DNA from 4 places in the Bradyrhizobium ottawaense genome. Region 3 is predicted to be linked to each of the others. Evidence: predicted binding sites of a transcription regulator. Region 3 holds the regulator's gene; each other region holds the start of a gene.
The links. Region 3 encodes LexA, which represses DNA repair genes until DNA is damaged. Its sites were predicted from a motif close to TGTTCNNNNTGTGTTCNG; they were not measured.
Positions count from the first base shown of each region.

Region 1: CIT37_RS20135 (single-stranded DNA-binding protein) is a predicted target of LexA. The motif match lies at 3,257-3,274, and genes of this name have one in related genera.
Region 2: CIT37_RS30515 (PA0069 family radical SAM protein) is a predicted target of LexA. The motif match lies at 4,028-4,045, and genes of this name have one in related genera.
Region 4: CIT37_RS30085 (DUF3072 domain-containing protein) is a predicted target of LexA. The motif match lies at 2,294-2,311, and genes of this name have one in related genera.

Region 1 is NZ_CP029425.2:4,204,740-4,212,308, reverse strand. It holds gene gyrA (DNA gyrase subunit A) at 1-2,247, opposite strand, end outside; gene CIT37_RS20135 (single-stranded DNA-binding protein) at 2,605-3,102, opposite strand; gene CIT37_RS20130 (outer membrane protein) at 3,550-4,299, shown strand; gene CIT37_RS20125 (outer membrane protein) at 4,535-5,209, shown strand; gene CIT37_RS20120 (outer membrane protein) at 5,447-6,193, shown strand; gene uvrA (excinuclease ABC subunit UvrA) at 6,480-7,569, shown strand, end outside.
Region 2 is NZ_CP029425.2:6,432,696-6,440,264, forward strand. It holds gene CIT37_RS30500 (glycosyltransferase family 39 protein) at 1-1,295, opposite strand, end outside; gene rnhB (ribonuclease HII) at 1,428-2,285, opposite strand; gene CIT37_RS30510 (VOC family protein) at 2,359-2,814, opposite strand; gene CIT37_RS30515 (PA0069 family radical SAM protein) at 2,840-4,006, opposite strand; gene CIT37_RS30520 (phosphoketolase family protein) at 4,217-6,631, shown strand; gene CIT37_RS30525 (acetate/propionate family kinase) at 6,634-7,569, shown strand, end outside.
Region 3 is NZ_CP029425.2:4,083,175-4,090,743, forward strand. It holds gene CIT37_RS19530 (ComEC/Rec2 family competence protein) at 1-424, shown strand, start outside; gene CIT37_RS19535 (GAF domain-containing protein) at 434-1,375, opposite strand; gene CIT37_RS19540 (hypothetical protein) at 1,592-2,026, opposite strand; gene lexA (transcriptional repressor LexA) at 2,589-3,290, opposite strand; gene CIT37_RS19550 (molybdopterin molybdotransferase MoeA) at 3,467-4,678, opposite strand; gene CIT37_RS19555 (hypothetical protein) at 4,907-5,113, opposite strand; gene CIT37_RS19560 (HAD-IA family hydrolase) at 5,284-5,907, opposite strand; gene CIT37_RS19565 (alpha-hydroxy acid oxidase) at 5,922-7,055, opposite strand; gene CIT37_RS19570 (S41 family peptidase) at 7,410-7,569, shown strand, end outside.
Region 4 is NZ_CP029425.2:6,342,378-6,349,946, forward strand. It holds gene CIT37_RS30055 (HWE histidine kinase domain-containing protein) at 1-616, shown strand, start outside; gene CIT37_RS30060 (hypothetical protein) at 714-935, opposite strand; gene CIT37_RS30065 (hypothetical protein) at 1,078-1,335, shown strand; gene CIT37_RS30070 (hypothetical protein) at 1,431-1,679, shown strand; gene CIT37_RS30075 (hypothetical protein) at 1,786-1,992, opposite strand; gene CIT37_RS30080 (hypothetical protein) at 2,011-2,232, opposite strand; gene CIT37_RS30085 (DUF3072 domain-containing protein) at 2,348-2,542, shown strand; gene CIT37_RS30090 (DUF6496 domain-containing protein) at 2,622-2,900, shown strand; gene CIT37_RS30095 (hypothetical protein) at 2,913-3,275, opposite strand; gene CIT37_RS30100 (Do family serine endopeptidase) at 3,552-5,084, opposite strand; gene CIT37_RS30105 (universal stress protein) at 5,291-6,127, shown strand; gene CIT37_RS30110 (hypothetical protein) at 6,148-6,360, opposite strand; gene CIT37_RS30115 (putative bifunctional diguanylate cyclase/phosphodiesterase) at 6,516-7,569, opposite strand, start outside.

The sequences.
Region 1 (7,569 bases), 120 kb from region 3:
GGTGGTCTCGACATGGCGCAGGATCGCCAGCGAGATCACCTTGTCGCCTTCGCCGAGCGCGATTCCGCGCACGCCCATCGAGGTGCGCCCGGTGAACACGCGCACATCGGGGACCGGGAAGCGGATGCACTGGCCGCCGGCGGCGGTCAGCAGCACGTCGTCGCGCTCGGTACAGATCTGCACGTCGACGATCGACTCGCCGTCGTCGAGCTTCATGGCGATGATGCCGGAGCGGCGGACGTCGACGAAGTCCGACAGCTTGTTGCGCCGGACATTGCCGCCCGTGGTGGCGAACATCACGTCGAGGTTGCCCCAGGTGGATTCGTCCTCCGGCAGCGGCATGATGGTGGTGATGCGCTCGCCCTGCTCCAGCGGCAGGATGTTGATCAGCGCCTTGCCGCGCGCGTTCGGCGCGGCCATCGGCAGACGCCAGACCTTCTCCTTGTAGACCTGGCCACGCGAGGAGAAGAACAGCACCGGCGTGTGCGTGGAGGCCACGAACAGGCGGCTGACGAAATCCTCGTCGCGGGTCTGCATGCCGGCGCGGCCCTTGCCGCCGCGGCGCTGGGCCCGGTAGGCCGACAGCGGCACGCGCTTGACGTAGCCGGCATGGGACACCGTGACGACCATGTCCTCGCGCTGGATCAGGTCCTCGTCCTCGACCTCGCCTTCCTGCTCGATGATGACGGTGCGCCGCGGTGTGGCGAACTCGGCCTTCACCTCGGCAAGCTCGGTCTTGATGATGCCCAGCACGCGCTCGCGCGAGCGCAGGATGTCGAGATAATCGGCGATCTCGCCGGCGAGCTTGTCGAGCTCGTCGCGGATTTCGTCGCGGCCGAGTGCGGTGAGGCGCTGCAGGCGCAGATCGAGAATGGCCCTGGCCTGCTCCATCGACAGCCGGATCGTGCCGTCCGCGCTGATGCGGTGACGGGGATCGTCGATCAGGGTCAGCATGTCCTCGACGTCCCGGGCCGGCCAGTCGCGCGACATCAGGGTGTCGCGCGCGGTGGTCGGGTCCGGCGAGGTCCGGATCACGCGGATCATCTCGTCGATATTGGCCACCGCGATCGCGAGACCAACCAAAATATGGGCGCGATCGCGCGCCTTGGCGAGCAGGTACTTGGTGCGACGCGTGACGACCCGCTCACGGAAGTCGACGAAGATCGCGAGCAGGTCCTTCAGATGCATGATCCGAGGACGGCCGCTGTCGAGCGCCACCATGTTGACGCCGAAGCTGGTTTGCAGCGGCGTGAAACGGTACAGCTGGTTCAGCACCACATCCGGCACGGCGTCGCGTTTCAATTCGATGACGACGCGGTAACCGTCGCGGTCCGATTCATCGCGGAGGTCACCGATGCCCTCGATCTTCTTTTCCTTGACCAGCTCGGCGATGCGCTCGACCATCGTCGCCTTGTTCACCTGGTAGGGGATCTCGGTGATGATGATCGCCTCGCGCTCCTTGCGGATGGTCTCGATCGCGACCTTGCCGCGCATGACGACCGAGCCGCGGCCGAGGTGATAGGCCGCACGGATGCCCGCGCGTCCGAGAATGACGCCGCCGGTCGGGAAATCCGGTCCCGGCACGATGTTGATGAGCTCGTCGATGGTGAGCGCGGGGTTGTCGATCAGCGCGACGCAGGCGTCGATGACCTCGCCGAGATTGTGCGGCGGGATATTGGTGGCCATGCCGACCGCAATGCCGCCGGCGCCGTTGACGAGAAGGTTCGGGAACTTGGCCGGCAAGACCGACGGTTCGGTCTCGTTGTTGTCGTAGTTCGGCTGGAAATCGACGGTGTCCTTGTCGATGTCGGTCAGCAGCGCCAACGCCGCCTTGGTCAGCCGCGCTTCCGTGTAACGATAGGCGGCCGCAGGATCGCCGTCGACCGAGCCGAAATTGCCCTGGCCGTCGATCAGCGGCACGCGCATCGAGAAGTCCTGCGCCATGCGGACCATGGCGTCGTAAATCGACTGGTCGCCGTGCGGGTGATACTTACCGATGACGTCACCGACCACGCGGGCGGATTTGACGTACTTCTTGTCCGGTGTGTGCCCCTGCTCGTTCATCGAGTACAGGATGCGGCGGTGCACAGGCTTCAGGCCGTCGCGGGCATCAGGCAGCGCCCGCGCCACGATCACGCTCATGGCGTAGTCGAGATAGGACTTCTTCATCTCCTCGAAGATGGAGACGGGGCGAATATCCGAGGGTTGCGCCGGCTGGTCGCCGGGCTTGTCGTCGTCGTCAGCCAAGGGGAAATCCGGTGAGGTTTTAGCTAGGAATCATATAGCGCATCGAGACCGTGATAACCACCCTCGCAGGCTTCAGGGAAGCGCTTTTTCCGCTTATTTTTCCAACAACTTACGGCCTTACGGAGAGCGTCTCGGAGGGACCCGGAACAGGCCTTCCGAAATCACCTCCGGGACCTCGTCAATCGCGCGGCCGGCGCGCGCCATCGACGCGATTGCGCTGGCGCAATCCGAGTTCAACCCAAACATGAAGCGGGCCCGGAAATCCCGAGCCCTTTCTGCCGATTAGTAAGGTTTGCTGACACGAAATGGGAAGGCGCCGCTCAGCCGGCTTGCGCCCCCTCATCGTCCGGTCCCTGCTCAGAACGGGATGTCGTCGTCCATGTCGCTGTTGCGGCCACCGCCGCCGGCGGCCACGGGACGGCGCGGTGCGCTGCTGACGGGTCCGGAGGAGCCGAAATCGCCGCCCGGCTCGTCGCCGAAGCTGCCGCCTCCGCCGCCGCCGCCACGGCCGTCGAGCATCGTGAGCGTCGAGTTGAAGCCCTGGAGCACGACCTCCGTCGAGTATTTCTCGACGCCGCTCTGGTCGGTCCATTTGCGGGTCTGCAGCGCGCCCTCGATGTAAACCTTCGCGCCCTTCTTCAGGTACTGCTCGGCGACCTTGCAGAGCCCTTCATTGAAAATCACGACCCGATGCCACTCGGTCTTTTCCTTGCGCTCGCCGCTGTTCTTGTCGCGCCAGGTCTCGGAGGTCGCGATGCTCAGATTCGCGATCGGCCGCCCGTCCTGGGTGCGGCGGATTTCAGGATCCTTGCCGAGATTTCCAACCAGAATGACCTTGTTGACGCTTCCCGCCATCGCCGCTCTCCACTCCGAATGCCACTGAATTTCCTAAGGCCGAGCGCGCTGCTGCGTTCCTCTGCGCCCTGTTAAGGCGACCCTATACGCTTGCAGGGGCTGCTCAGCCCGTCACCCCCAAGGTTATCCCCACATATAGCACCGACCGGCGGTCTGTTCCAGATTTGTTCCTGCAGAAATCGCCACCAAATGTGGAGACGGGATGGCGTCTAAATGGCGATGTGATGGCAATTGGGATGGAACCAAATCGGGTTCCCGTGAACGGCAAAAATCACTTAACATTCATTAAGTTAGAGGTAGGTCGATTACACCCAACTGTTGCACTCCGGGCACGGACTCTGCCGCAGAATCGAGCTATCGTCGTGCTTGGAATTGATGCAATGGGCCTCGCGCCTGATAGTCCGCCTTGGGGAACTCAGAGAGGCGGACACGACTGGGGAGATTACAGTGAAGAAGATTTTGATTGGCTTTGCCGGCGCGGTTGCGCTGACCCTCTCGGCTCCGGCCGGTGCTGCCGACCTTGCAGCCCGTCCCTATACAAAGGCGCCGATCGCGCCCCCCGCTCCGATCTATACCTGGACCGGTTTCTACATTGGTGTGCAGGGCGGTGGTGCCTGGGGCCGCAGCGACGAAACCTTCTTTGGCGGTCCGAATACGGCGATCTTTGCTGGAAGTCAGAACTACGACACCACCGGCGGCTTTGTCGGTGGCGTAGTCGGCTACAACTGGCAGGCGGCCAATTGGGTGTTCGGCATCGAGGGCGACTATCATTGGGCTGACATCAACGGACGTTCTGCCGAGATCAATGCCGGCCTCGGCGACACCTATTTCACGAGAATCCGCGGCTTCGGCGACATCAAGGGCCGTCTCGGCTACTCGACCGGCCCCGCTCTCTTGTTCGTCAGCGGCGGCGCTGCGGTCGGCGACATTCAGCATCGCTACGATGGCATCCCCGGAAACGTCTTCATCCAGAACAACACCCGCTGGGGTTGGACCGTCGGCGCCGGCGCGGAATACATGTTCGCTCCGAACTGGTCGGCCAAGGTCGAATACAACTACATCGATTTCGGCAAGAGCACGATTCAGTACAGCCCCGTCGTGACCAACCGCTCCGAGTGGACCGATACCGTTCACACGGTCAAGGCAGGTGTGAACTATCACTTCAACTGGGGTGCGCCGGTCGCCGCGCGCTACTGATATCCATCTGATATCATTGACGTCTAAGGCCGGCCTCGCGCCGGCCTTTTTCGTTTGGCGCGACATGAACGGGAGGCAATAAGTCAGTAACCATCACCTTTTCGACCGCTGTGGCTTTTCGGAGACACAACTTGCGGCTTTGGTGGTGTAAGTACGGCGTCAGTTGGGCCGTTGAGTCCGCTGCCCTTCCGGTCAGGAAGGCAACAACAGAAACTGGGACTGGGATTAGTTGAAAATGAAGAAGGTTTTGTTGGCTTCGGCCTGTTTGTTCGCTCTCGCTGCGCCCGCCTCGGCGGCCGACCTCGCAGCCCGCCCCTACACCAAGGCTCCGATCGCTCCGGCGGCGGCCGTCTACAACTGGACCGGCTTCTACCTCGGTATCGTCGGTGGCGGCGCCTGGGAAAGCGCTTCCGGCGACCCGAAGATGAAGGGTGGCTTCGTCGGTGGCACCGCCGGCTACAACTGGCAGACCGGCAACGTCGTGTTCGGCATCGAGGCCGATGGCTCCTGGGCTGACGTCAGCGCCTCGGCGACCGCTCTCGGCCTCACCGTGTCGTCCAAGACCGACGCGCTCGGCACCGTCCGCGGCCGCATCGGCTGGGCCGTCAACAACGTGCTGTTCTACGGCACCGGTGGTTACGCCTGGATCGACAACAAGGTCAGCGTCAGCGCGCTCGGCGTGACTGTCTCCGACAGCAAGTTCCACTCGGGCTGGACCGTCGGCGCCGGCGTCGAGGCGTTCTTCGCTCCGCAGTGGTCGGTCAAGGGCGAGTACCTCTATCGCAGCCTCGGTGGCGAGACCTACTTCTCCGGTCTCGGCGCTCCGATCACCACCGGCACGCTCAACTTCCACACCGTGCAGGTCGGCGTGAACTACCACTTCGGCGCCCCGGTGGTTGCCAAGTACTGATCTGCGAAGCACTGATCACTACCGACGTCACATCGTCACGAAAGGCCGGCCTCGCGCCGGCTTTTTTGTTTTTTCGCGCGCCAACCGGCTCGCTCGCGTTTTCGGAGAGATGTGGCGCCCGGGTGACACAACCTTTGGCTTTAATGGTGTAAAGCAGTGACATTAGTCGGGTCATAGGTCCGCTGGCTCTTCCGCTTTCCGGAAGGTCAGAAAGAGAAACGGAACTGGGGAATGGATATGAAGAAGCTTTTGCTGGCTTCGGCCGGTTTGTTCGCACTCAGCGCGTTGGCACCGGCCTCGGCGGCCGATTTGGCGGCCCGCCCCTACACCAAGGCTCCGGTCGCGCCGATCGCGATGTACAATTGGAGCGGTTTCTACATCGGTATCAACGGCGGCGGCGCCTCGAGCCGCAATTGCTGGGACGTCAACAACATCTTCGGTGTTGCGGGTCCGGACACGGCTGAAGGCTGTCACAATGCGACCGGCGGCGTCGTCGGCGGACAGGTCGGTTATCGCTGGCAGTCGGCCAACTGGGTGTTCGGCCTTGAAGCCCAAGGCGACTGGGCCAACCTGAAGGGCTCGAATACGAGCGTGGTGCTTGGGCCGCTGGTCAACCAGACCAAGATCGACGCGCTTGGCCTGTTCACCGGCCAGGTCGGCTATGCCTGGAACAACGTGCTCTGGTACGTGAAGGGTGGCGCGGCCGTCACGCACGCCAAATATAACGGCCTGCTGGGCGGCGTGGTCCTCGACAGCGCAAGCGAGACGCGCTGGGGTGGCGCGGTCGGCACCGGCATCGAATTCGGCTTCGCACCGAACTGGTCCGTGGCGATCGAATACGACCATCTGTTCATGGGCAAGCGCAACAACTCGTTCACGATCCTCGGCGTCAACGACCGTATCGATCGGATCAAGCAGGACGTCGACATGGGCACCGTCCGCCTCAACTACACTTTCGGCGGCCCCGTGGTCGCCCGGTATTGATCTGAAGTCCTGATCGCTACCGACGTCCCATCGTCACGAAAGGCCGGCCTTGCGCCGGCCTTTTTGTTTTCGCGGCAGCTTCCCGCGCAGTTCCGCACAGCAACTGCTGCCAGATGCCGCCAGCGCGCCAACATTCCGTTGACGATTCGCAAGTCCCACTGGAAATCCGTCTCCGTTCTTCCTACGTTCGCTGACAACCCCATCGGCGCCGATCCCGGTTCCGGGCGAGCGCGCCTTTTTTATTGGCGCGGTCGCGCACCCATGGGATTCCTTGAGGGCAACTCGGATGGATGAAGTGATCAAGGCGAAGCGCCAACAACAGAACGCGGGCTCCAGCCTGCGCGCAATTACGATCCGTGGCGCGCGCGAGCACAACCTCAAGAACATCGACGTCGAGATTCCCCGCGACAAGCTGGTGGTGTTCACCGGCCTCTCCGGCTCCGGCAAATCCTCGCTCGCCTTCGACACCATCTACGCCGAGGGCCAGCGCCGCTACGTCGAATCGCTGTCGGCCTATGCGCGCCAGTTCCTCGAGATGATGCAGAAGCCTGACGTCGACCAGATCGACGGCCTGTCGCCGGCGATCTCGATCGAGCAGAAGACGACGTCGAAGAACCCGCGCTCCACCGTCGGCACCGTCACCGAGATCTACGACTACATGCGCCTGCTCTGGGCCCGCGTCGGCGTGCCCTATTCGCCGGCCACGGGCCTGCCGATCGAAAGCCAGACCGTCTCGCAGATGGTCGACCGCGTGCTGGCGCTGCCCGAGGGCACCCGCCTCTATCTGCTCGCGCCCGTCGTGCGCGGTCGCAAGGGCGAGTACCGCAAGGAGCTCGCCGAATGGCTCAAGAAGGGCTTTCAGCGCGTCAAGATCGACGGCACCTTCCACGAGCTTGCGGAAGCGCCTGTTCTCGACAAGAAATTCCCGCACGACATCGACGTCGTGGTCGATCGTATCGTGGTGCGCGCCGACATCGGCCAGCGCCTCGCCGAGAGCTTTGAGACCGCGCTGAAACTCGCCGAAGGCCTCGCCGTCGTCGAATTCGCCGACGCGCCGGCGGCGGCTCCCGCCGAGGAAAAGAAGAAGACCGCCAAGATCCACGACAAGAGCGGACCCGAGCGCATCCTGTTCTCGGAAAAGTTCGCCTGCCCGGTCTCTGGCTTCACCATTCCCGAGGTCGAGCCGCGCCTGTTCTCGTTCAACAACCCCTATGGCGCGTGTCCGGCCTGCGGCGGCCTCGGCGTCGAGCAGCATGTCGACGAAGACCTCGTCATCCCCGACAAGGAGCTCGCGATCGGTAAGGGCGCGATTGCGCCCTGGGCCAAATCGTCGTCGCCCTATTACGTGCAGACGCTGACTGCGCTCGGCAAGCACT
Region 2 (7,569 bases), 2.3 Mb from region 3:
GCAGGGTCGGCGTCGATGAAGAGATGCGGCCGGCCGGAATGCAGCGTGATCAGGCTCGCAAGCGAGGTCTCGCCGGCCACCGCACGCAGGCGATGGTTGGTGCGGCGGGCAAAGCTCTCGTCGAAGAAGTCCGAGATCGCGCGCGCCGGCATCGAGGTCGCGATCTCGTTCGTGCCGGTCCAGGGCAGCAGCAGGACGGCGAGCACGACGCCGACGGCCGGCGCCACGACGGCGGCGGCCCAGACCGTCCGCAGCATCCGCGCACGGCGCATCGCGATGAGATCGCCGGCTGCGACCACCACGGCAAGCCCGGACACAACCAGCACGACGCCGGCGCCGCCGACGACGGAGTCGAGCCCGAGCAGGCCGGAGATGAGCACCGCACCCAGCGCCGGCGCCAGCGCGAAGAAATAGACGAAGTTGCGCGCCAGCGGCTCGACCGGTGGTCGGTAGATGATCGGCGGCTCCTCGCCCTTGCCGGCGAACAGCCCGGTGTTGAGGAATGTCAGCGCCGGGATCGCAGCGGCCCCGAGCACGAGGCCGCCGAACAGCCAGGCCGCATGCAGGGCGCGGGCATCCAGCTCCGCAACTTGCGGCAAGGCCGGCATCACCAGCGTCTCGGCGCGCATCAGCCAGACCGCGTAGGGCAGCGCCAGCACCGCGACGACAACAAGCGCGAACAGCGGATCGAGCGCGCGCAGCGTCCGGCGGCCGCCGGCGGTCGAGACCGCGAAGACGACGAGCAGCAGCAGCAGGAAGATCGCCGCAGGCGTCGTCAGCAGCAGGAGACCGGCCTCGATCGACCAGGCGAACCAGGCATTGCCGCGACGCTGGCCGATGATCTGCCAGGAGTGCAGCAGCAGCAGCGCCCAGAGCGGCCGGGCCAGGACAAGCGGGCCGAAGTCGAGCGCCGACGAGGAGAAGGCGAGCACCGTCATGGTCAAGAGCACCGCGAGCACCGCCTGCTGCGAGCCGACCACGGCGCGGGAGAGATGATAGAGCGCAATGAACGTCGCGATCTCGCAGAGCTCGGCGAGCACATAGACGCCGAACATGTGGCCGCCGGCGGCGCGATAGGCGATGTCGGCGAGCCAGACCGGCAAGGGCGGACCGAGATCGGTGCCGACCTGGTATTCGCGTCCGAAAGCCAGGAGCGTCGCAAGGCTGCCAGGCGGGCTGCGGTAGAACACCAGCGCCACGAACAGCCACATCGCGGCCTGCAGCAGCACGGCGATCCAGACGATCAGCCGCGGCCGGGCGCGAATGAGCTCGATGACCAGGGAGGTAAACCGCATGCAACGCCCGAAAGATGCAGCCAACCCGTCCAGCCGGCCCTATTCGCTCACAAACACTTTGATAAGGGGCGCTGCGCGTTGTGGCAACGACGGTTTCCTCGTCATGCCCTGGCTTGTCCCGCCTGGCTAACTCTAGAGATTCGCCGACGCGTCGATTTCGACGCTGGCTTCCACCGGCACCTCGACCTCGGTCACCGCAAACAGATCCGGCACCGGCTCGACGGTCCACGGCATGTGCTTGGCGCGTGCGGCCGCGACCGGGGCGAAGAAGCGGCGGTGATGGACGGAGGGGCCGAGGCGGTCGAGCGCGTCGAGGTGCTCGGGGACGGCGTAGCCCTTGTGCTGCTCGAAGCCGTAGCCGGGACAGTCCTGCGCCAGAGCGCACATCAGGCGGTCGCGCGTCACCTTGGCGATGATGGAGGCCGCCGCGATCGACAGCACGATGCCATCGCCGCCGATCACGGCTTCGCAATCGCAAGGAGTGTCGAGCCGGTCGCGGCCGTCGACGAAGACGTGCCTGGGCGCCTCCGGCAGTGCCACGACGGCGCGCTTCAGCGCCCACAATGAGGCGCGCAATATATTGTCGCGGTCGATTCGCGAGGGCGAGGCGACGGCGACCGAGACCTGGGCGGTGGCGCAGATCTTGTCGAACAGTTTTTCGCGCTCCTCCGCCGTCAGGCGCTTGGAATCGTCGATGCCGCGCGGGATGCGGTCGGGGTCGAGAATCACGGCTGCAGCCACCACGGGGCCGGCGAGCGGCCCGCGGCCGGCCTCGTCGCAGCCGGCGACCGGCCAGACGCCGCACTTGATCAGCGCGCGCTCGCGCCGGAAGCTCGGCGGTGCGACCGCGATGATGCCTTTCTTGCCTGCGGGAACGGTCGTTGTTTTGGTCGCAGGCGCTTTGCCGGCCTTGGCGGGCGCTGCCTTTTTCGCAGCGTCCTTCCTTGGCGCGTCTTTGGCCGGTGTCTTGGCGGACTTGTCCCGAATCATGGCGGGGATCGTGCGCAAGCGGCCCGGCCGGCGCAACCGGGAACCCGGCGCAATTCCCGTTATTCAGGCCGCCCTACTCCGCCAGATGCACCCGCCGGTCCTCGCCGACCTCGATGCCGGGTGCGACCACGACCTCCCAGGGATGGCCGTCGGGATCGGCAAAATAACCGGAATAGCCGCCGTAATCGGTCTCGTGCGCGGCCTTCGCGAGCTTTGCCCCCTTGCCGAGGGCAAAGGCCAGCACTGCATCGACCTCCTCTCGGGTCCGACAGTTCCAGGCGATCGTGATGCCGCGGAAGGTCGATGGCCTCGGCTGGTCCGGCAACGCCGCGTCGGCCGCGAGCTGATCCCAAGGATACAGCGCGAGCACCGGACCGCAGGTATCGTAGAACGCCACCGCCTCGCCGGTCGCCTTTAGCCGGCGCGAGAACCCGAGCGCGTCGTAAAAGGCGATGCTGGCGCGGATATCGCTGACACCGAGCGTGATGACGGTGAGCCGCGGCACCGGAGCCGAAACTTGCTTACTCATACGACACCTCTTCCACACTTCCCGCTCAGAACAGGCTCAGCTGATCGCCGTTCCGCTTCGGCCGGGCAAAATGATCCGTGGTCAGCTTGGAGCGCCTTTTGTTGAGGCCGAGCCTGTCGCAGGCGATCTCGAAGCGGCGGCCGATGGTCCAGGCCATCGGTCCGGTGCCCTTCATCCGCTCGCCCCATTTCGCATCGTAGTCGCGCCCGCCGCGCATGTCGCGGATCAGCGTAAAGACGTGGCGATAGCGGTCCGGATAGTTCGCCATCAGCCATTCGCGGAAGAGATCGCGCACCTCCAGCGGCAGCCGCAGCAGCACATAGGAGGCCTCCTTGACGCCGGCATGGGCGGCCGCGTCCAGGATGCGCTCGATCTCGGAATCGTTCAGCGCGGGGATCACGGGCGCGACCATCACGGTGGTCGGGATGCCGGCGTCCGAGAGCTGCTTCAGCGCTTCCAGCCGCTTCGGCGGCGTCGAGGCGCGCGGCTCCATGGTGCGCGCCAGCTTCGGATCGAGCGAGGTGACCGAGATGGCGACCTTGGCGAGGTTGCGCTTGGCCATCCGCGCGAGAATATCGATGTCGCGCACCACCAGCGCCGATTTGGTGACGATGCCGACGGGATGGCCGGCACGCTCGAGAACCTCGAGGATGCCGCGCATGATTTTGCGCTCGCGCTCGATCGGCTGATAGGGATCGGTGTTGGTGCCGATCGCGATCATCCGGGGCTCATAGCCGGTCGCGGCGAGCTCCTTCTCCAGCAGCGCCGGCGCCTCGGGCTTGACGAACAGTTTTGACTCGAAGTCGAGCCCCGGCGACAGGCCGAGATAGGCATGGGTCGGCCGCGCGAAGCAATAAACGCAGCCATGCTCACAGCCGCGATAGGGATTGATCGAGCGATCGAAGCCGATATCGGGGGAATCGTTGCGGGTGATCACCTTGCGTGAGGTGTCGACCCCGACACTGGTCTTGAACGGCGGCAGCTCTTCCAGGCTCTGCCAGCCGTCGTCGAAGGCGACGCGCGCCTCGGCCTCATAGCGGCCGCTGGCATTGGACTGTGCGCCCCGCCCTCGCCTGCGCGCGCGGTCGATGGCGACGCCAAGTTCTGGAAAGTCAGAGTCCACACCCGCCGGCTCGGAGGGCGCCTTGACCGGCGGGTGCTTGAGAGCATGAGACGATGCTGCTGGACTCATGAAGCGAGGATAGCACGACAACGGAACAAATCAAGAACACAAACAAAAAATGGGAAAACAACCCCATGCAAAGTAGGCGCCCAAATTTCGGGCGCGGTCCTTTGACCTCACGCAACACCCCCGTCATGACGATCTCGTTTGATGCCGGTCAGGGATCAATCGTCGCGGAACAATGTTGGTGACGATCGCCGGGTGAAGGTCAGCAGGAACATGACAAAACAACAACAATCGGCCGCGGCAAGCAGCAACCTCGACCTCCTCGATCGCTACTGGCGCGCCGCAAATTACCTCTCCGTCGGGCAAATCTACCTGCTCGACAATCCGCTGCTGCGCGAGCCCCTGCGGGCCGAGCACATCAAGCCGCGCTTGCTCGGCCATTGGGGCACGACGCCCGGCCTGAACTTCATCTACGCCCATCTCAACCGCGTCATCCGCGCGCTCGATATCAGCGTGCTCTATGTCTGCGGTCCCGGCCATGGCGGTCCCGGCATGGTCGCCAACACCTATCTGGAGGGCAGCTACAGCGAGATCTATCCCGACATCGCGCGCGACAAGGACGGATTGCGCAAGCTGTTCAGGCAGTTCTCGTTTCCCGGCGGCATTCCGAGCCACGCGGCACCGGAAACGCCGGGCTCGATCCACGAAGGCGGCGAGCTCGGCTACGCGCTGGTGCACGCCTACGGTGCAGCGCTGGACAATCCTGATTTGATCGTGGCTTGCGTGGTCGGTGACGGCGAAGCGGAAACCGGCCCGCTCGCTGCCTCCTGGCACTCCAACAAGTTCCTGAACCCCGCGCATGACGGCGCGGTGCTGCCGATCCTGCATCTGAACGGCTACAAGATCGCCAATCCGACCGTGCTCGGGCGAATGCCCAACAGCGAGATCCGCGATCTCTTCCGCGGCTTCGGCCACGAGCCGCTGTTCGTCGAGGGTGATGATCCCAAATTGATGCACCAGGCCATGGCGGACGCGCTCGACGTCTCGCTCGCCAGCATCCGCTCGATCCAGCAGCACGCACGGGACGGGCGCAAAAGCGTCGAGCGGCCGCGCTGGCCGATGATCGTGCTGCGCAGTCCGAAGGGTTGGACCGGTCCGAAAGAGGTCGACGGCAAGAAGGTCGAGGGTTTTTGGCGCGCCCATCAAGTCCCGGTGGCTGGTTGTCGCGAGAACCCGGCGCACCTCAAAGTTCTCGAAGACTGGATGCGCAGCTACGAGCCCGAAAAGCTGTTCGACCAGAGCGGCGCGCTCATTCCAGAACTTCAGGCGCTCGCGCCCGAAGGCATTCGCCGCATGGGCGCCAATCCGCATGCCAATGGTGGCCTGCTCAAAAAGGAGCTGAGGCTGCCGGACTTCCGCAGCTTTGCCATCGAGGTGCCGCAGCCCGGCGGCGCCATCGGGGAAGCGACGCGCGAGCTCGGCAAATTCCTGCGCGACGTCATCCGCCTCAATGCGAAGGAGCGCAATTTCCGCATCATGGGCCCGGACGAAACCGCGTCAAACCGGCTGGACGCAGTGTTCGAGGAGACCGAGCGGGTCTGGATGGAGCCGATCGAGCCCTATGACGTGCACCTCGCGCAAGACGGCCGCGTGATGGAAGTCTTGAGCGAGCATCTCTGCCAGGGCTGGCTCGAGGGCTATCTGCTCACCGGCCGCCATGGTTTCTTCTCCTGCTACGAGGCCTTCATCCACATCGTGGATTCCATGTTCAACCAGCACGCCAAATGGCTGAAGGTCACGCGCGATCTGCCATGGCGGCGCCCGATCGCCTCGCTCAACTATCTCCTGACCTCGCATGTCTGGCGGCAGGACCATAACGGCTTCAGCCATCAGGATCCCGGCTTCGTCGATCTCGTCGCCAACAAGAAGGCCGACATCGTTCGCATCTACTTTCCGCCCGATGCCAACACGCTGCTGTGGATCGCCGATCACTGCCTGCGGACCTACAACCGCATCAATGTCATCGTCGCCGGCAAGCAGCCGGCGCCGCAATGGCTGTCGATGCAGGACGCTGCCACGCATTGCGATGCCGGCATTGGCATCTGGAGCTGGGCGGGGACGGAAGATGCGGGCCAGGAGCCCGACGTGGTGATGGCCTGCGCCGGCGACGTCCCGACGCTGGAGACGCTCGCCGCCGTCGACCTGTTGCGCAAGGCGCTGCCGGATTTGAAGATCCGCGTCGTCAACGTCGTCGATCTCATGACGCTGCAACCGAAAGACCAGCATCCGCACGGCCTGTCCGACCGCGACTTCGACAGCCTGTTCACGCGCGACAAGCCTGTCATCTTCGCCTATCACGGCTATCCCTACCTGATCCATCGGCTGACCTATAACCGCACCAATCATGCCGGCATGCATGTGCGCGGCTTTGCCGAGGAAGGCACCACGACGACACCGTTCGACATGGTCGTGCTCAACGAGCTCGACCGCTACCACCTCGCGATCGAGGCGATCGAACGCGTGCCCGGGCTCGCGGCCAAGGCTGCGCAAGCGAAGCAGCAATTCCGTGACAAGCTGATCGAGCATTCGCGCTATGTGCGCGAGCACGGCGAGGACATGCCTGAGATCCAAGGCTGGGTCTGGCCTAACAGCTCCGGCGGCAATACCCCGGCCGAAGCCGGCGACTAGCCATGTCGGACACGGTCCTCGTCCTCAACTCGGGATCGTCGAGCATCAAGTTCGGCCTGTTCGAGATCTCGGCTGTTGAACCCCGCCTGCTCTGCAAGGGGCTGCTCGACGAGCACGAGGCAAAACCCCGGCTCGTGGTGAAGAGCCCCGCGGGCGAAGACCTGTTCGAGACAGCGAGCGAGGCGCCGGACGCCGACGGCGGCCATCTGTTCGCCGATGTGCTCGCGTTCATCGAGGACCGTTTCGGCGAACACCATCTGCGTGCCGTCGGCCATCGCATCGTTCACGGCGGGCCGGACTATTCAGGGCCGATCGCGCTGACCGACGACGTCACCGCGAAGCTGGAGGCATTGACGCCGCTGGCGCCGCTGCACCAGCCGCGGTGCCTCGCGCCAATTCGTGCGCTCGCGGCGATTCGACCAGCGCTGAGGCAGATCGCTTGCTTCGATACGGCGTTCCATCACGGCCTGGCGCCGCCGGCGAGCCGCTTCGCCATTCCGAGGCGCTACGAGGAACGTGGCGTCCGACGCTACGGATTTCACGGCCTCTCCTTCGAATATGTCGCGGGACGCCTCGCCGAGATTGCGCCGGAGCTCATCGCCAAGCGTACCGTCATCGCGCATCTCGGCAACGGCGCCAGCCTGTGCGCGTTGCGCAACGGCCGCAGCGTCGACACCACCATGGGGCTGACGCCGCTCGACGGTCTCGTGATGGGCACACGCTGCGGCACGATCGATCCCGGCGTGCTGCTCTATCTGCAGCAGCACGAAAAGATCTCGATCGAGGATGTCCAGCACCTGCTCTATCACCAGTCGGGCCTGCTCGGCGTCTCCGGCATCTCCGCGGACATGCGCACGCTGCTTGCGAGCGGCGAGATTGCCGCGCGAGACGCGGTCGATCTTTTCACCTTCCGCGCCGCGCAGCAGGTCGCGATGATG
Region 3 (7,569 bases):
GTTGGCTGCCGACGCCGATCCGCGCGATGCCGGCAGTAGCGCGCTGGCGAGCGGCATATCGTGCGACGAGTCGGGCTGCGTAACGCCGCTCGCAGACGGACGGCTGGTCGCGCTGGCCTCGCGCATCGACGCGTTGGCGGACGATTGCAACCGGGCTGCACTGGTGGTGACGTCAAGGCCCGCGCCGCCCGATTGTGCGGCGATGGTGGTGGATCGGCAGCGGCTCGCTCGCCAGGGCGCGCTGGCATTGACCCGGCGTGGCGACGGCTTTTCGGTTCAGGCGGTGAGGGCAAGAGGCACGAACCGCCCGTGGTTACCGGCCGGTGCGGGCGAAGGTGACTTCGACGGCAGCCTTGCGCAGAAGGCGGCTCCCCGCAGCCGCGACGCAACGCCATCGGAGACCGACTTGCAGGCCGACGATTGACGCCATCGATTACAGATACCAGGCCAGCACGGCTTCGAGCTTTGCCTTGCCGATGACCGGCAGGGCCACCATTCGGCTCAGCCCGGCTGCGCAGGCCTCAGAGCCCGCGATCGAGCCGTCATGAGTGAGATCGTCGTTGAGCGCGGGCATGCCGGCGGCCCAGGCGCCGCCGATGCTGCCTTCGCCCCTGGCAATGGAATTGGCGGCATAGCGGGCGGCAAGGTCGGTCTGCGCGCTGCAATCGCCGGCGCGAAAGACCAGCGCCGAACGGGCCTCGTTCGGGACCCAGATCTCGAAGCGTCGCGCAATCGGCGTTGCCTGCGCGGAGAGGAAAGTCAGGACCCAGGTTTGGTCGGTGCCGGTTCGGTAGGGCACGCCGACACCCAGATTGATCCCGACCTTGGCTGCGTCCTCCCAGCGCAGGAAGCTCTTGGCGTCGTGCAGGTCCTTGATGATCAGCGGCAGGCCCGCCTTCCAGGTGCGTCCGGGAAGTCCGAAGCCGCGAGGAAATTTAGTGTGGCGCGAGTTGAATTCGAACATGTCCGCCGCGCCGTAATAGCCGTCGACGAGGCCCATCTCGTGGGAGAGATCAGGATCGTTGTGCCAGAGTTCGATCGCGCCGACATGCGCCTCGTCGTCGCCGCAGAACAGCACCATCACGGCTTGCAGAAATTCGCCTGCAAACACCGGCACCGCCACGCCGCAGGTGAGGCCGGCGGCGACGGCCTGATCGGTCCGCTTGAAATAGGAGTTGGCGAATTTCGTGAGGATGACGGGATGGCCGCAGGCCCAGGCCTTGCCTGGAAGCCCCTCGTCATATCCGAAGTGCAGATCTTCGCTGACGGCCTTGAACGCGGACAGCCCTTCGTCGTAGAGGCCGCCGCCGAATTCCAGCCGCATGCGCGTCCGGTCAGGCACCCAGAGTTCAACGACGCGAATAAAGGTTTTCATCGAGCGTGTCCGCCGCCTCAAACCACGACAGCATCGGTCATTTGGCTGCGGAGCGGAGGTTCAAAATTCAGGCAGGACGGCCCAAACTTCGTGCGGCGACGAGGTGCGGCGGCGCTCGCCGATCGAATTTCGTGAAACACAAACCCACCGGGCTCGCCGGCATCGGCCGGCGACGGCATTTCAATCCTGGCCCCGGACCCGCCGGGCCGGAGGGCGTCAGCCGATCGGCAGTCGCGTGACCGTCGGGCGACTGTCGGCGATGATCTGCGGCTTGTGCTCGCGCTCGCCGATCGGCTGGGTCACCGGCAGTTGCAGCACGGTTGCGCGCTGGCCCTCGACGAGCTGCGTCACCAGCACGGATTTGCCGTCCGGGAATTCGATCGCATCATGATGGCGATCGGGAATGTGCGGATCGATCTTGCCGAACTTGCCGACGCGGGAGTTGACGGTGCGCGTCCAGATCCAGCGGTTGTCGTAACGGACGTTATCGGCGAAGGCGAGCTCCGTTCCCGGCAGCAGGCAGACCGCGACGGAGAGATCGGCTTCGGAGGCGAAGCCGCGCGTCGAGGTGCCGCGGAATGTTGTCGTGACGATCGTCTCGCCGACTTCTGCGGGGCGCGTCGCGACGGCATGCAGGCTGTAGTCACACATCGGGTGCTCCTCTATGCAGAGATAGCGACCCGCACCCCTTTTGGAGGCGCAGGCCCCTACCAGAGTGGAAGCACGTGACGGTCTGCTTGGTTGTAGGCAAATCTGCGGCTGGGATCCGCGAGCCCCGATCACATTATCTTTTCCATCTTTTCCGAATTCGATAGGAACAAAGTCGGCTTCCGTGCATTTGGCAGGCGCGCGTCAACGACCGGCGAAACCAGCCAGCCCGAGTATCGTCAGCTCGGCTGCGTGCGCGCTGCATTGCGGTTGTTGCGGATTTTCTGGATCACGGCCGTGTCCTAGCCGACATGAATGATGCGACCAGCGTTGCTGCGGCTGCGCTCAAACGATCCGGCGCATTTGGGCTGTCCCCCTCGAACTCGCAAGGCCGCGAAGCGATGTTGCTTCCCGCGGCCTGCCGAGGATGTCGCGAAAGGGGGAGGGGCCGGACAATCTGTGCAGAACCAGAAAGACTATCCAGCCGGAGCGGACCATCATCCGCTCCAATCTCTGATCGGCGATGCCGACCGAAGGCGCGCGCGAGGCGCTGAAGACTCCGGTATCAGTACTTGCGGTAAAGCCCGATCAGCTTGCCCTGAATCTTCACGCGGTTCGGCGGCAGGATGCGCACCTCGTAAGCGGCATTGGCGGGCTCCAGCGCGATCGAGGCGCCGCGGCGGCGGAAGCGCTTGAGCGTGGCTTCCTCGTCGTCGATCAGCGCCACCACGATGTCGCCGGTATCGGCGCTCTCGTTGCGCTGGATCAGCGCCATGTCGCCGTCGAGGATGCCGGCCTCGACCATGGAATCGCCGCGCACTTCGAGCGCGTAATGCTCGCCGGAGCCGAGCATGTCTGGAGGCACGCTGATGGTGTGGCTGCGTGTCTGCAACGCCTCGATGGGGGTGCCGGCCGCGATGCGGCCCATCACGGGCACCGCAACGGGCCGCTCGCCCTCGTCCGCGGACGGGCTGGAGCTCGCGCGCAGCTTGCCGAGATTGCCCTCGATGACGCTTGGCGTGAAGCCGCGTCGGTTGCCGGCGGCAGCTTGGAGCTCCGGCAGCTTGATCACTTCGATGGCCCGGGCGCGGTTGGGCAGCCGGCGGATGAAGCCGCGCTCCTCGAGTGCGGTGATCAGGCGGTGGATGCCTGACTTCGAGCGCAGGTCGAGCGCATCCTTCATCTCGTCGAAGGACGGCGGCACGCCGCTTTCCTTCAAGCGTTCGCTGATGAACCGCAGAAGCTCGTATTGTTTGCGCGTTAACATCTCGACCAAAGTCCCCCGGTTGATGTCGTTCGATTCCGAGACGATGAGTTCAGCGATAAGCCGCTACATCCTCGAAACAAATCATGAACGGACACTATATGTTCGATACATGTTCCGCAACTGCTTAATTTACCGTGAACAGAGCGAAACTCGCCGAATGCGTGTGGCCGCGCAGTTCAGACGGGGAGCCGCAGCACTTCGCAGGGGCTGCCGGCCTCGGCCTTTGGCGCAAGCGGTGCGCGCACGAGAAGTACCTGTGCTGCAGCAAGATTCGCAAGCAGAGAGGAGTCTTGATGGCTGACGGGAAGGGCGACGAGCGTGCCGTCGTCGCGCAGCTCCAGGCGCGCGCGCAGATAATCCTCGCGCTGGTCATTGGCGCCGAGATCGCGGCCCAGCACGGCGCGCTCGCGACGGTGATGAATCACCGAACGGCCCGACAGCGCGCGAATCAGCGGTACCATGAACAGGAAGGCGCACACGTAGGACGACACGGGATTGCCGGGCAGGCCAATGACGCTCATCGTCCCTAAGCGTCCGTGCATCATCGGCTTGCCGGGCCGCATCGCGATCTTCCAGAACGCCAACGCGATGCCTTCGTCCTTCAGCGCCTGCTGGACCAGATCGTGGTCGCCGACCGATGCGCCCCCGGTCGTGACCAGGACGTCGGCGCCGCTTTCGCGCGCGCGGCGGATGCCGGCGGTGGTGGCCTCCAGCGTATCGGCGGCAACACCGAGGTCGATGGTCTCGGCGCCCTCGCTGCGGGCGAGCGCGTGCAGGGCATAGCCGTTGGAATAGACGATCTGGCCGTGCCCGGGCGTTGAGCCCGGCATCACCAGTTCATCGCCGGTGGCGAGGATCGCGACCTTCGGACGACGGCAGACGGCGAGTTGCGGGTGATTCATTCCAGCGGCGAGGGCGAGATCGCGCTCTGTCAGACGGGTTCCCTTGCGCAGGAGGACGTCACCCTCGCGGAAATCAACGCCGGCGGGGCGGATGTGCCGACCCACGATCGCGGCTTCCTTGATCGTTATTTGCTTGCCCTCGGCGATCGTGTCCTCCTGGATCACGACTGCGTCGGCGCCGTCGGGAACGACGCCGCCGGTGAAGATCCGCACGGCTTCGCCGGCGGCGACCCTCTCCGTGAACGGACGGCCCGCTGCGACCTCACCGATCAACGTCAGCCTGGAATCGATCGTTGCCGCATCGGCCGCGCGCACGGCGTAGCCGTCCATCGCCGACATCGCCTGGGGCGGTTGGGTGCGCCGCGCAGCGACGTCCTGCGCGAGCACGCGATGGTAGGCTTCGTCGAGTGAAACCATCTCTGCAGGCAGCGGCTCTGCACCCGCCAGCACCGCAGCAAGGGCGTCGGAAACCGGCATCAAGGCCACGGCGAAACTCCTGCTCGGCACGTTCGGACGAAATGTTCCGACAGTCTTCTAGCCGAGCGCGGGGGCAGAGGCAAAAATGCGGAGCGGGCACGATTTATCTTGCCGCTTTCCGGCCCTGGATCGAAGGCAGGCTCAGGCTTGGCGTGGCATGATCCAGAGAACGAGGCCGATCGGCAGGAGGGTGGCCATGGCGAGGACGAGAATGACGAGTGCCACGGCCGGCATCGCTCAACTCCCGCTCGGCCGGTCCGGCCCGTCGTCCAGCGCGACGTCGGGAGCCTTCGGCCCTTGATCCTTGTCGGGCAGCGGATCGGCCTGGGATTTCAGGTCGGCGGCCTTGCTGATCAGCTTGGCGGAAAGGTCAGAATCCGAGGTGGTTCTTGCGAATTCAAGCAGGAGAGAGGCTTGCTTGGTGAGATAGGTTTTGCCCAGCACGTCCATAAGTCCGGTGTAGAAGTCCCAACGGACTCAAGAGTCCGGAAGGGGCCATTCCGTTCCCGGAACTCCGTACAAAAATGCACAAAGCGCTCTGGTTCCTCATTTTGGGCAAAATTGGCTCCGGGAGGGCTGCCCCGACGTTGGCGCCTCCCGATGAGCGGAGATCGTCAGATGCCCAATGCCTTCAAGGCGTTCTCGACGTCGCGCGGCGACGTCACATGCACCGCCGTCAGCCCGCGCGACCGCGCGCCTTCGATGTTCTCGGCGAGGTCGTCGAAGAACACGATACGTGCTGCGGGCACGCCGATCGCGGCGACGACATGGTCGAAGGCTTCCGCGTCGGGTTTGCGCAGGCCGATGCTGGACGACAGATACAGCGCGCGGAAATGGCCGAGCAGTTCGCCATATTCCTTCGAGAAATAGTCAACATGCGGCCGGTTGGTGTTGGAGAAGGCATAGAGCGGCATCTGTTTCGCCGCGCGCGGCAGCAGCTCGGCGATATCAGGCATCTCGCCGGCGAAGATCGCGTTCCAGCCTTCCAGGAACTGGGCGTCCGAAATGCCGATGCCGAGCGAAGCACGCAGCGAAGCGAAATAGTCCTCGTCGCTGATCTTGCCGACCTCGTGCAGCCGGTAAGCCTCGTCACGCACATAGCGCGCGACGATGGCCTCGGGCTGGCAGCCGGCATGTCCCGCCCAGCAGGCGATCGCCTTGGAGAAGTCGATGTCGAGCACCACGCGCCCGAGATCGAACAGCAGCGCATCCGCGCTGCCGGGAGAGAGCGATGTCATTGCGTCCTTTTCACTCAGTATCGATACGGATCGTGGTCGAACAGCGGGAATGCGCTGAACACGCTCGGCGCGTTGGTGGCGGTCGCCGGATGCAGGCAGGATTTGTCGACCTCGGCAAATGACGTGGCGCCCAAAAGGCCGAGGCAGCGCAGCACCTCGTCCTCCAGCAGCTCCAGCATCCGCGCGACGCCGGCCTCGCCAGCCGCCGCCAGCGCCCAGCATTGCAGCCGGCCGATCCCGACCAGGTCCGCGCCCGCCGCGATCGCCTTGACGATGTCGGTGCCGCGACAGATGCCGCCATCGACCATGATCTTGGCGCGGCCCTTCACGGCCTCGACGATCTCGGGCAGCACATGCATGGCGCCGCGGCCATGGTCGAGCTGGCGGCCGCCATGGTTGGAGACGTAGATCCATTCGACGCCGTGATCGACCGCGATCTGGGCGTCCTCGGCGGTGGCGATGCCCTTCAGGATCAGCGGAATTCTGAACTTGTCCTTGATCATCTTCACGGTCCGCCACTCCAGGCCCTTCTGGAAATCGCCGCCGGTGGCACGCAGGCGGCTCTCGCGAACGTAGCGCTTGGCGATGTCACGCTCACGACGGCTGTAATGGGCGGTGTCGACGGTCAGGCAGAAGCCGGCATAGGCGTTCTTCTCGGCCCGGCTGACGACATCCGCGACAAAGGCATCGTCGCCGCGGACATAGAGCTGATAGAGCCGCAGCGCATCGGGTGCGGCTTCGGCGGTCTGCTCCAGGCCTGGCTCGGACACCGAGCTCAGCATGTGCGCCGCGCCGAAGGTGCCGGCAGCGCGCGCGACGCTCGCCGCGCCATCCGGGTCGAAGATCTCGAGCGCGCCGACGGGGGCGAGCACCACCGGCAGGCGCATTTTGCGGCCGAACTGCTGAACCGAGCCGTCGACCTTTCGGACGTCGCGCAGCACCCGCGGCCGGAAGGCGATCTCGTCCAGCGCCATGCGGTTGCGGCGCATCGTGGTTTCGGTCTCGGCGGCTCCGACGATGTAGTCCCAGGCGTTCTGGTTGAGGTTGGCCCGCGCTTTCCGAATGAATTCGTGCAGGTTTTGGAACGGCTCGTTGCTGGCGCCGAGCTCGACGTTCCGTTCCGGCCGGATCCGGGGTGCTTCGTTCATTGTTATCCTCCCGAGAATTTGAAGCCTTGTGTCATCGCCTAACCCGTCCAGCGTTCCAAAACCATCCTAAAATGGCATGGCTGCGCGGCGTGGACGGGCGCACCGATTCCCCCTTTAGGTCCCTTTGGGGGCGGGCCAGTCCTGCAACGTTGCCAAAAGTTTAGGCCCGAACGAAGCGATTTTTGCGGTGTACCGGTCGGCGGTGCATCCCGGCCTTGAAGAAACCAGAATGGTATTGTGAAAAGTGGATTGGATCGCCAATTGCATGGCGCCTCCCAAGTGTGCTTCCCAGGTCTCGAGAGACGAGCCCAAGCAAGCTCAAGCGAACCGCCAAGCAAAAAGGCAAGCCCATCCATGCGGAAAACCCTGCTGTTCCCTCTGGGCGCGCTCACCGGAGCGTGTCTCACCCTTCTGGTCGCCAGCCCGCACGGTGGTGTATGGGCGGCACGGGCGGCAGCGAGCGCGGACGATGCCTATTCCCAGCTCAACCTGTTCGGCACGGTGTTCGAGCGCG
Region 4 (7,569 bases), 2.3 Mb from region 3:
GGAAGTCGATCACCGCGCCAAGAATGCTCTGGCGCTGGCGCAGTCGATCGTCCGCCTCACCCGCGCCGACGAGGTCAAGGCCTATGTCAGCGCCGTCGAAGGACGCATCAATGCGCTGGCGCGCGTGCACACCATCCTGTCGCTGTCGAGCTGGCAGGGCGCGGAGCTCTCCAAGCTGATCGACGAGGAGCTTGCGCCCTATTCGCTCGGCGGCCAGATCATATTGGCGGGTCCGGAGGTCCAGTTGCTGCCGGCGACGGCCCAGACGCTGGCGCTCGCGCTGCACGAGCTCTTCACCAACTCGGCCAAGTATGGCGCACTCTCGACCAGGTCGGGACGGCTCACGATCGGCTGGCAGGTCGAGGACCAGCTGCTGACGCTGAGCTGGGAGGAATCCGGCGGTCCGCTCGTCATGACGCCGAAATCGCGCGGCTTCGGCACGCGGAGCCTGCTAGCGAGCGTCGAGTCCCAACTCGGTGGACAGGCGCAATTCGATTGGCGAGCCGAAGGACTGTTGTGCCGCCTCAAGGTGCCGCTGACACGCAAGACGGCGACGGCCGCCCCCGGAAAATTCGACGCCCCCAGCTCAGCCGAATTGCAACGCGCCTCGGGCTAAAGCGCGATGCGATCAGGATGAAGCGTCATCGCGCTTTGGTTTGTTGTTTGAGCATGATCTTTTCGGAAAACCGCTGCGCACTTTTCCGGATCGTGCTTTAGCCCGACGCCGCCATCCTGGTTTGCCGCGGCGGCCGCGCTTCCTCGGCGAGGCGTCCTTCGAGCCAGGCTTCCGTCTGAGCGAGATCGCGTAGCGCCCTCGCGTAGCGGCGGGCCGCACTTCGCTCCGCACCGCGCGGCAGTTTGCGGGCCTTGCGCAGCATGTCCGCAGCCGCGTTGCGATAGGCCAGTGAGCGGTAAAGAAAGACTACCTTACCCATACCGAATGTTCCCGTTTTGCTGACGCTCATCCTCGCAGGCCCGGCATGAACGTCGGATGAAGCCGGTGATGACAATTCCTTCATGCGTTTGGAACCGGCGAATATGGCCCGCGTTTGCATGTCAGTTCGGGATGCGGTTCCCATGCGCGCAAAAAAGTCGTCGGACCTGATCTCTCCCACCGGCCTCATCAAGCTGATGACGCATGCGATGATGGGCGCAGCCCTCGGCCTCGCCTTCAGCCTCACGCTGATCCTGTCCAATCCCGCCGTCGCCAAGCTGCTCGATCACGGCGGAAGCCAGGCCGCAATCATCTTCGCCCTGACATTGGTGACGACGTTCGCGATCGGCGCGACACTCACCGGCGTCGTGTTCATCCTCGCAGAGGACAAGCAATCTTGAAGCGTGCGTGCGGCCCGGCAGATACGTTTGTCGGGAACTCCTTCGGCAAATGGCGGTTGGCTGCCTGCGTCAATTTAACTCAGGGAGTTCCCCGCATGACAACGGCAAAACTCGTTCTCACCGCAATTTTGGCCACCGGCCTCGCCGCGGCGCCGCTCGCCGCACAGGCCAAGTCGCACAAGGCCAAACACGGATCATCGATGTCGTCCTCGCAGACCACGGGCGCCAACACCAAGGCCTCGAAGGGCGCGGATCCTTCCGGCCAGGGCGGCTCCGGTCCCGGCTCGGACCAGGGCGGCACCATGACGAACAAGAGCAGCAAGGGCATGAGCAATACCAAGTGAGCTCAGGCCGACATGACATCAAAAGCCCCGCGGCGACGCGGGGCTTTTTTTCTTGATGCGGGATCGGCAATCGAGCGCCACATCGTCGAGCGCCGGCGTCAGCTCGTTACGGGCGACGCGTTTCAGAGTTGAGCGGGCGGCTCGCAGCATTCGTCTTCACGAGTTGCTCGAGCTGCGCCCGCTTGCGTCCGATCAGAAGTTGGGCCGCAGCATCGTCGAGCCCCGCACGCTGCAATTGCCGGATGGCCGAGCCCAATTCGAGAATCTCGGCGCGCAACCTCAAGATCCGGTAAGTGTCCGGGTCCTCCTCCACGGCGCCCCCCAAAAGGTGTCAGCGCCGCGTGCTCGCGCGCTCGGGACCGACGGCTGTCTTCACGAGACGAAGGCGCACCCGGTCGCGAACGTCAGGCAGGACATCGCCGCCGCCAGCAGCCTTCCATTCGCCGATCAGCAAATTGACCTTCCGGCGCAAATCCATCTGCGCCAGGGCTTGCTGGACGCAATCGCGGTCGCCGTTGATGAGATCGCGCACGGAGGCCTCGACGCCGGCCATCTCAACCCTCAAGGCGCTGATTTTACGTCGAATTTCATTAATTCTGTTGTCCATGGCTTGTTAGAACAAAATAAGAACATATAGTCAAGTCACGATTTCAGGACGGAGAAGCGACATGCAGGTTCAGGGCAAATACGACGCCAGGGTTTTCCTCGCCGAGCAGATGACACGGACGCAGGGGCTGAGGTTGAAACGGCTGAGCGAAGAAGCGTATCAGCCCGCGCAATATGCGCGCGATCTGTCCTTCAGCGAGGCCGCACGTCGTATCCAGGTGCTGGAAGCCGAGATCGAGCTGGCGAATTCCTTCTAGGCTGCGCCTGGAACACTGTCCGCGTCCTTCGGAACCATGCCCGTGTCGAATGGTTCTCCCCGGCCAAGGGAGAACATGCATGGCACGCAAGGCAAAGAAGCGCAGCTACTCGCGCAGCGCCGGCAGCGATGTCGAGAGCGAGATGCGCCGCTACAAGAAGGGCACCGCCAAGAGCGGTCGCAAAGGCCGTGGCGGACGTGTGAAGAGTCGCAAGCAGGCGATCGCGATCGGACTGTCGAAGGCACGCAAGAAGGGGAAGAAGGTCCCGAAGAAGGCCGCCAAGAAGACCTCCAAGAAGAGGACGACCAAGAAGAGGACAACCAAGAAATCGTCGAAGCGCAAATCCAGCAAGCGCTGACGTTGGCCTGTGTCAGATCATGCTGCCCGGCATGAAGCAGCGGATCGAAACGCCGAACGCGGTCTTCACCGGCCACACCATGGTGCGGCCGGCCCGGTTCGGCTCGGTGATGACGGCTTCGTCCGGCACCTCGATCCACTCGCCGTCGAGACGCACGCGATAATGCCCGTTATGCGACTCCCAGTCGGGATCGGCGACGGCAAAACCATCCGCATCCGAACAGCACGGACCAAGGTGGCTGCGCAGGCTGTCGAACCATGGCTTCAGGGGTGAGTCCGCGTAGCGGCCGTCGTCCCGCCCGAGAGCGTTTCCGCCCCAGAGCACGAATGGCGCCACGAGTAGCGCCCTCCTCAGCGAGAGCTTCAATCGATCCATGTCGGCACCGATCAAATGCGAACCAGCGGCCAGTTCCGGAAACCGGCGGCAAGTTCGAAGTTCCACGCTTGCAACTGGTCCCGGTGGCATCGTTGCCGCCGGCGACCTGCACGAGTCGGAACTTTGATGAGCGAACACGGCTTTTTCGGACGAACCGCGTCATCGTCGCTGCCGTTAACGAGAATGTTATCGATCGCCTCCCGGGAGTCCTGAAGGCGAACGAAAAAGGCGGCCTCGAGGGCCGCCTTTCTTGATCCATGCCGATCGGCGTTCGCCTCAGGCGAGTGGTACCGCGACGAAGCGGGTCGCCTGCGCGCTTCTGACCTGCAACAGCACGCTGCGCTTGCCGGACGATTTGGCCTGCGCCAACTCCGAGCGGACGTCGCCGACATTGGCGACGGCCTTGCCGCCGACGTTGAGGATGACGTCGCCGGTCTGGATGCCCCGCTGCGCCGCCGGCCCTTGCGGATCGACTTCGGTGACGACAACGCCCTTCTGGCCAGCGCCCTGGACGTCACCGGCCGGAGCCAAAGCAAGACCGAGGCGCGGCGTGCCGGAGCCCGGCTGGTCCTTGCCAACATCGGCCTTGGCCTGCCGTTCGTTCGGCAGTTCGCCGAGCGCGAGCGTCACCGTTTTGCTGTCGCCTTTGTGGAAGACGTCGAGCTTCACTGAGCTGCCAGGCGCAAGAGTCGCGATCGTGCGGGCGAGGTCGCGGGAGTCCTTGATCGCGGTGCCGTTGACGGCGGTGATGACATCGCCCGCCTCGATGCCGGCCTTGGCCGCCGGGCTGCCATCCTGCGGATTGTCGACGATCGCACCGCGCGCCTCCTTCAGTCCGAGGCTGTCGGCAATCTCGGCGGTGACCGGCTGCACTTGCACGCCGAGCCAGCCACGGGTCACCGCGCCCTTGTCCTTCAGCTGCGCGACGACAAGCTTTGCGGTCGAGGCCGGAATGTCGAAGCCGATGCCGACCGAGCCGCCGGAGGGCGAGAAGATCGCAGTGTTCACGCCGATCACGTTGCCGCTCATGTCGAAGGCCGGGCCGCCGGAATTGCCCTTGTTGATGGGCGCATCGATCTGGATGAAGTCGTCATAGGGGCCGTTGCCGATGTCGCGGCCACTGGCCGAGACGATGCCGGCAGTCACGGTGCCGCCGAGGCCGAAGGGGTTGCCGACCGCGACCACCCAGTCGCCGATGCGCGGCTTCTGGTCGGAGAATTTGACGAACGGGAAGTCCTTCTTGCCGTCGACCTTGATCAGCGCGAGATCGGTCTTCGGATCGGTGCCGACGACCTTGGCGGTGTAGCTCGTGCCGTCATCCATGGTCACCTGCACCGACTCGGCGTGGTCGACGACGTGGTTGTTGGTCACGGCATAGCCGTCGGCGGAGATGAAGAAGCCGGAGCCTTCGCCCGTGATCATCTGATGGCGCTGGCGCGGCATGCCGTTCATGCCGCCCGGGCCACGGAAGCCGAACTGCCGCGAGAACTGGTCGAACGGGGTGTCCTCGTCCTGATCCATCCGGTTCTGCTGCAGCATCGCGCTCTTGTCGTTGTCCTGGTCGATCTTGACCCGCACCGAGATGACGGCGGGTTTGACCTTACTGACGAGGTCACCAAAGCCCGGCGGCGTCGCGGCGGATTCGGCGGCCTGGGTCGGGGTAATGAAGGAGCTCGGACCGAACGGCGAAGAGCCGGGAGCAGCCGCCAGCACGGCCACGCCGAGCGCGGCCACGGTGCCGAGCAGCGCAAGCCGGCGCGGCCTCAGGATCTTGCGGGACGTGGTGTCGGAATTGACGCGATCGTTCATGTCGAAATGTCCATGTTGGATAAGGTGTCGCCTTGCCTCCAACATGGCCATCGTCACCTTACGACGTCCCGTCCATCCGATTAAATCTTCGCAAAGAATGCGCGGGCCCCGGGAAAGTCGTCCCTGCGCATTTGATGCAGCTCAACGCGGGTCCTTCGGGCAGTGAAAAAATGCGGCCACCGGATGATGTTCATCGGAGGCGCGCCATGTACAAAGACATTCTCGTCCACATCCCCACCGAACGCCCCATGCGCTGCGCGATCGAAGGCTCGATTTCGCTCGCGGCGCGGTTCAACGCCCATCTCGACGCAGTCGCGATCGGCTATGTTGCGACCAGTGCGGCTTACGTGATGGAGGGCGGCGCTGCGGTCGCGGCCGTGTTCGAACTGGAACGCGAGCGCGCGGTAGAGCGGGCCGAGGCCGCGCTGGCGGTGTTTGGCATCGAAGCGGCGAACGCCGGCATCTCCTACGGCTGCCGCGCGCTCGGCGCGATCCCGGTAGACGCGGCCGGCTCGCTCGGCGAGATGGCACGGTTGCACGACCTCAGCGTCGTGCTTCAGCCAGATCCGGCGCAGGGCTCGTTCGACAACGACGTGCCGCGCGAGATCCTGTTCCAGGCCGGCGGCCCGGTGCTGTTCCTGCCCTACACCTTCCATGGAGCTTTCAAGGCGAACCGGATCGGCATCTGCTGGGACGGCAGCCGCCTCGCGGCCCGCGCCGTGCACGATGCCGCACCGTTCCTGGCGCGCGCCGATGAGATCGTGATCATCACCATCAACGAGGCCGATGCGGTCTCCGACGAAGCTTCAGCGAACGGTCTGGCAAGACATCTCGGCCGGCGCGGACTGTCGACCCGCACGGTCGGCCTGTCGGCGACGCGCGCCGACATCCAGCCGACCATCCTGTCGCTGGCGGCCGACGAGGGCCTCGATCTCCTGGTGATGGGCGGCTACGGCCATTCGCGGTTGCAGGAGCGCGTTCTCGGCGGCGTCACCCGCGCCATGCTGCAGGCCATGACGGTCCCGACGCTGATGTCGCATTGAGCCGGGCCGGCCCGGCGCCATCACGCCGCGACCGGGGTCTCCCACGTCGCGGGTACGGCGTCGCCCTCGTCGTGCTGCACATTGCACGCGTCGAAATGCGCCTTGAGCTCGACCTCGGCGAGATATTCGAAATGTTCGGCCTGGCCGAGGAGTTCCCAGTTCTGAAGCGGCCGGTAGGCCGCCTGCTGACGACAGAGGGACGCCAGCGCCCGGTAGCGACGTACGTTCTCCATGAGACCCTCCCTCGCATTCACTGGGCTTATTGCCCCGATTTGCGTCAGGCCGATGGCGGTTGTGCAAAAGATTTGCTGCGCCTAGCCTCGGCTCGCTGCTAGGAAATATATGTCCGGGCCAAAGTTCCAAATGAACCGCGCCTTGGACCCGAAGGCTAGGCGTAGAGCCGGCGCTCCACGGTCACGCCGACCAGGTCAAGATAGCGCTCGATCAGGGCGGGCCGACCGACCAGATAGCCCTGCATCTCCTCGCAGGCCTCCCGCGCCAGGAAGGCACGCTGCGCTTCCGTCTCCACCCCCTCGGCAATGACCGGGATACGCAGGGCGTGCGCGAGACTCAGGACCGCGCGTACGATCTCGGCCGATTGCGGCGTCGCCTCGAGATTGGAGATGAAGCTGCGATCGATCTTGATCTTGTCGAACGGGAACGACTGGAGATAGGACAGCGAGGAATAGCCGGTGCCGAAATCGTCCATCGCGATGCGGATGCCGAGCGCCTTCAGCCGCCGCAGCAGATTGAGCGCGCGGGTGAAATCGCCGATCAGCACGCCCTCGGTGATCTCGACCTCGAGCCGCGTCGGCGTCAGCCCCGTCTCCAGCAGGATCTGGTGGATCGAACGTTCGAGATCGCCGGCCTGGAACTGGATCGGCGACAGGTTGACGGCCACCTGCAGCGGCCGCGGCCAGGAAGCCGCCTCGCGGCACGCTTCGCGCAAGACCCATTCGCCGATCTGGACGATCAGCCCGTTCTCCTCGGCGAGCGGAATGAACTGGTCCGGCGGCACGAAGCCGCGAGTCGGATGGTTCCAGCGCAGCAGAGCCTCGAAGCCGATGACCTCGCCATCCACCCGCGCCTGCGGCTGGAAGTAGACCAGGAACTGGTTCTGCTCCAGCGCCAGTCGCAGGTCGTGCTGCAACAGCCTGCGGTCGCGCAGCTCCTGGTCCATCTCGGATTCGAAGAAGCGCACCCGGCCCCTGCCCTCGCGCTTGGCACGGTAGAGCGCCGAGTCGGCGTTGGCGAGCAGCGTGGCGGCATTCACGCCGTCGTCCGGATAAAACGCGATGCCGACGCTGAGGCCGACATGGGAGAGATAGTCGTCGACCTCCAGCTCCTGGCCGATGGTCTCGACCAGGCGTTCGGCGAGCGCCAGAACGTCATCGCGGCTGATGTCGTCGGGCATCAGGATCATGAATTCGTCGCCGCCGATA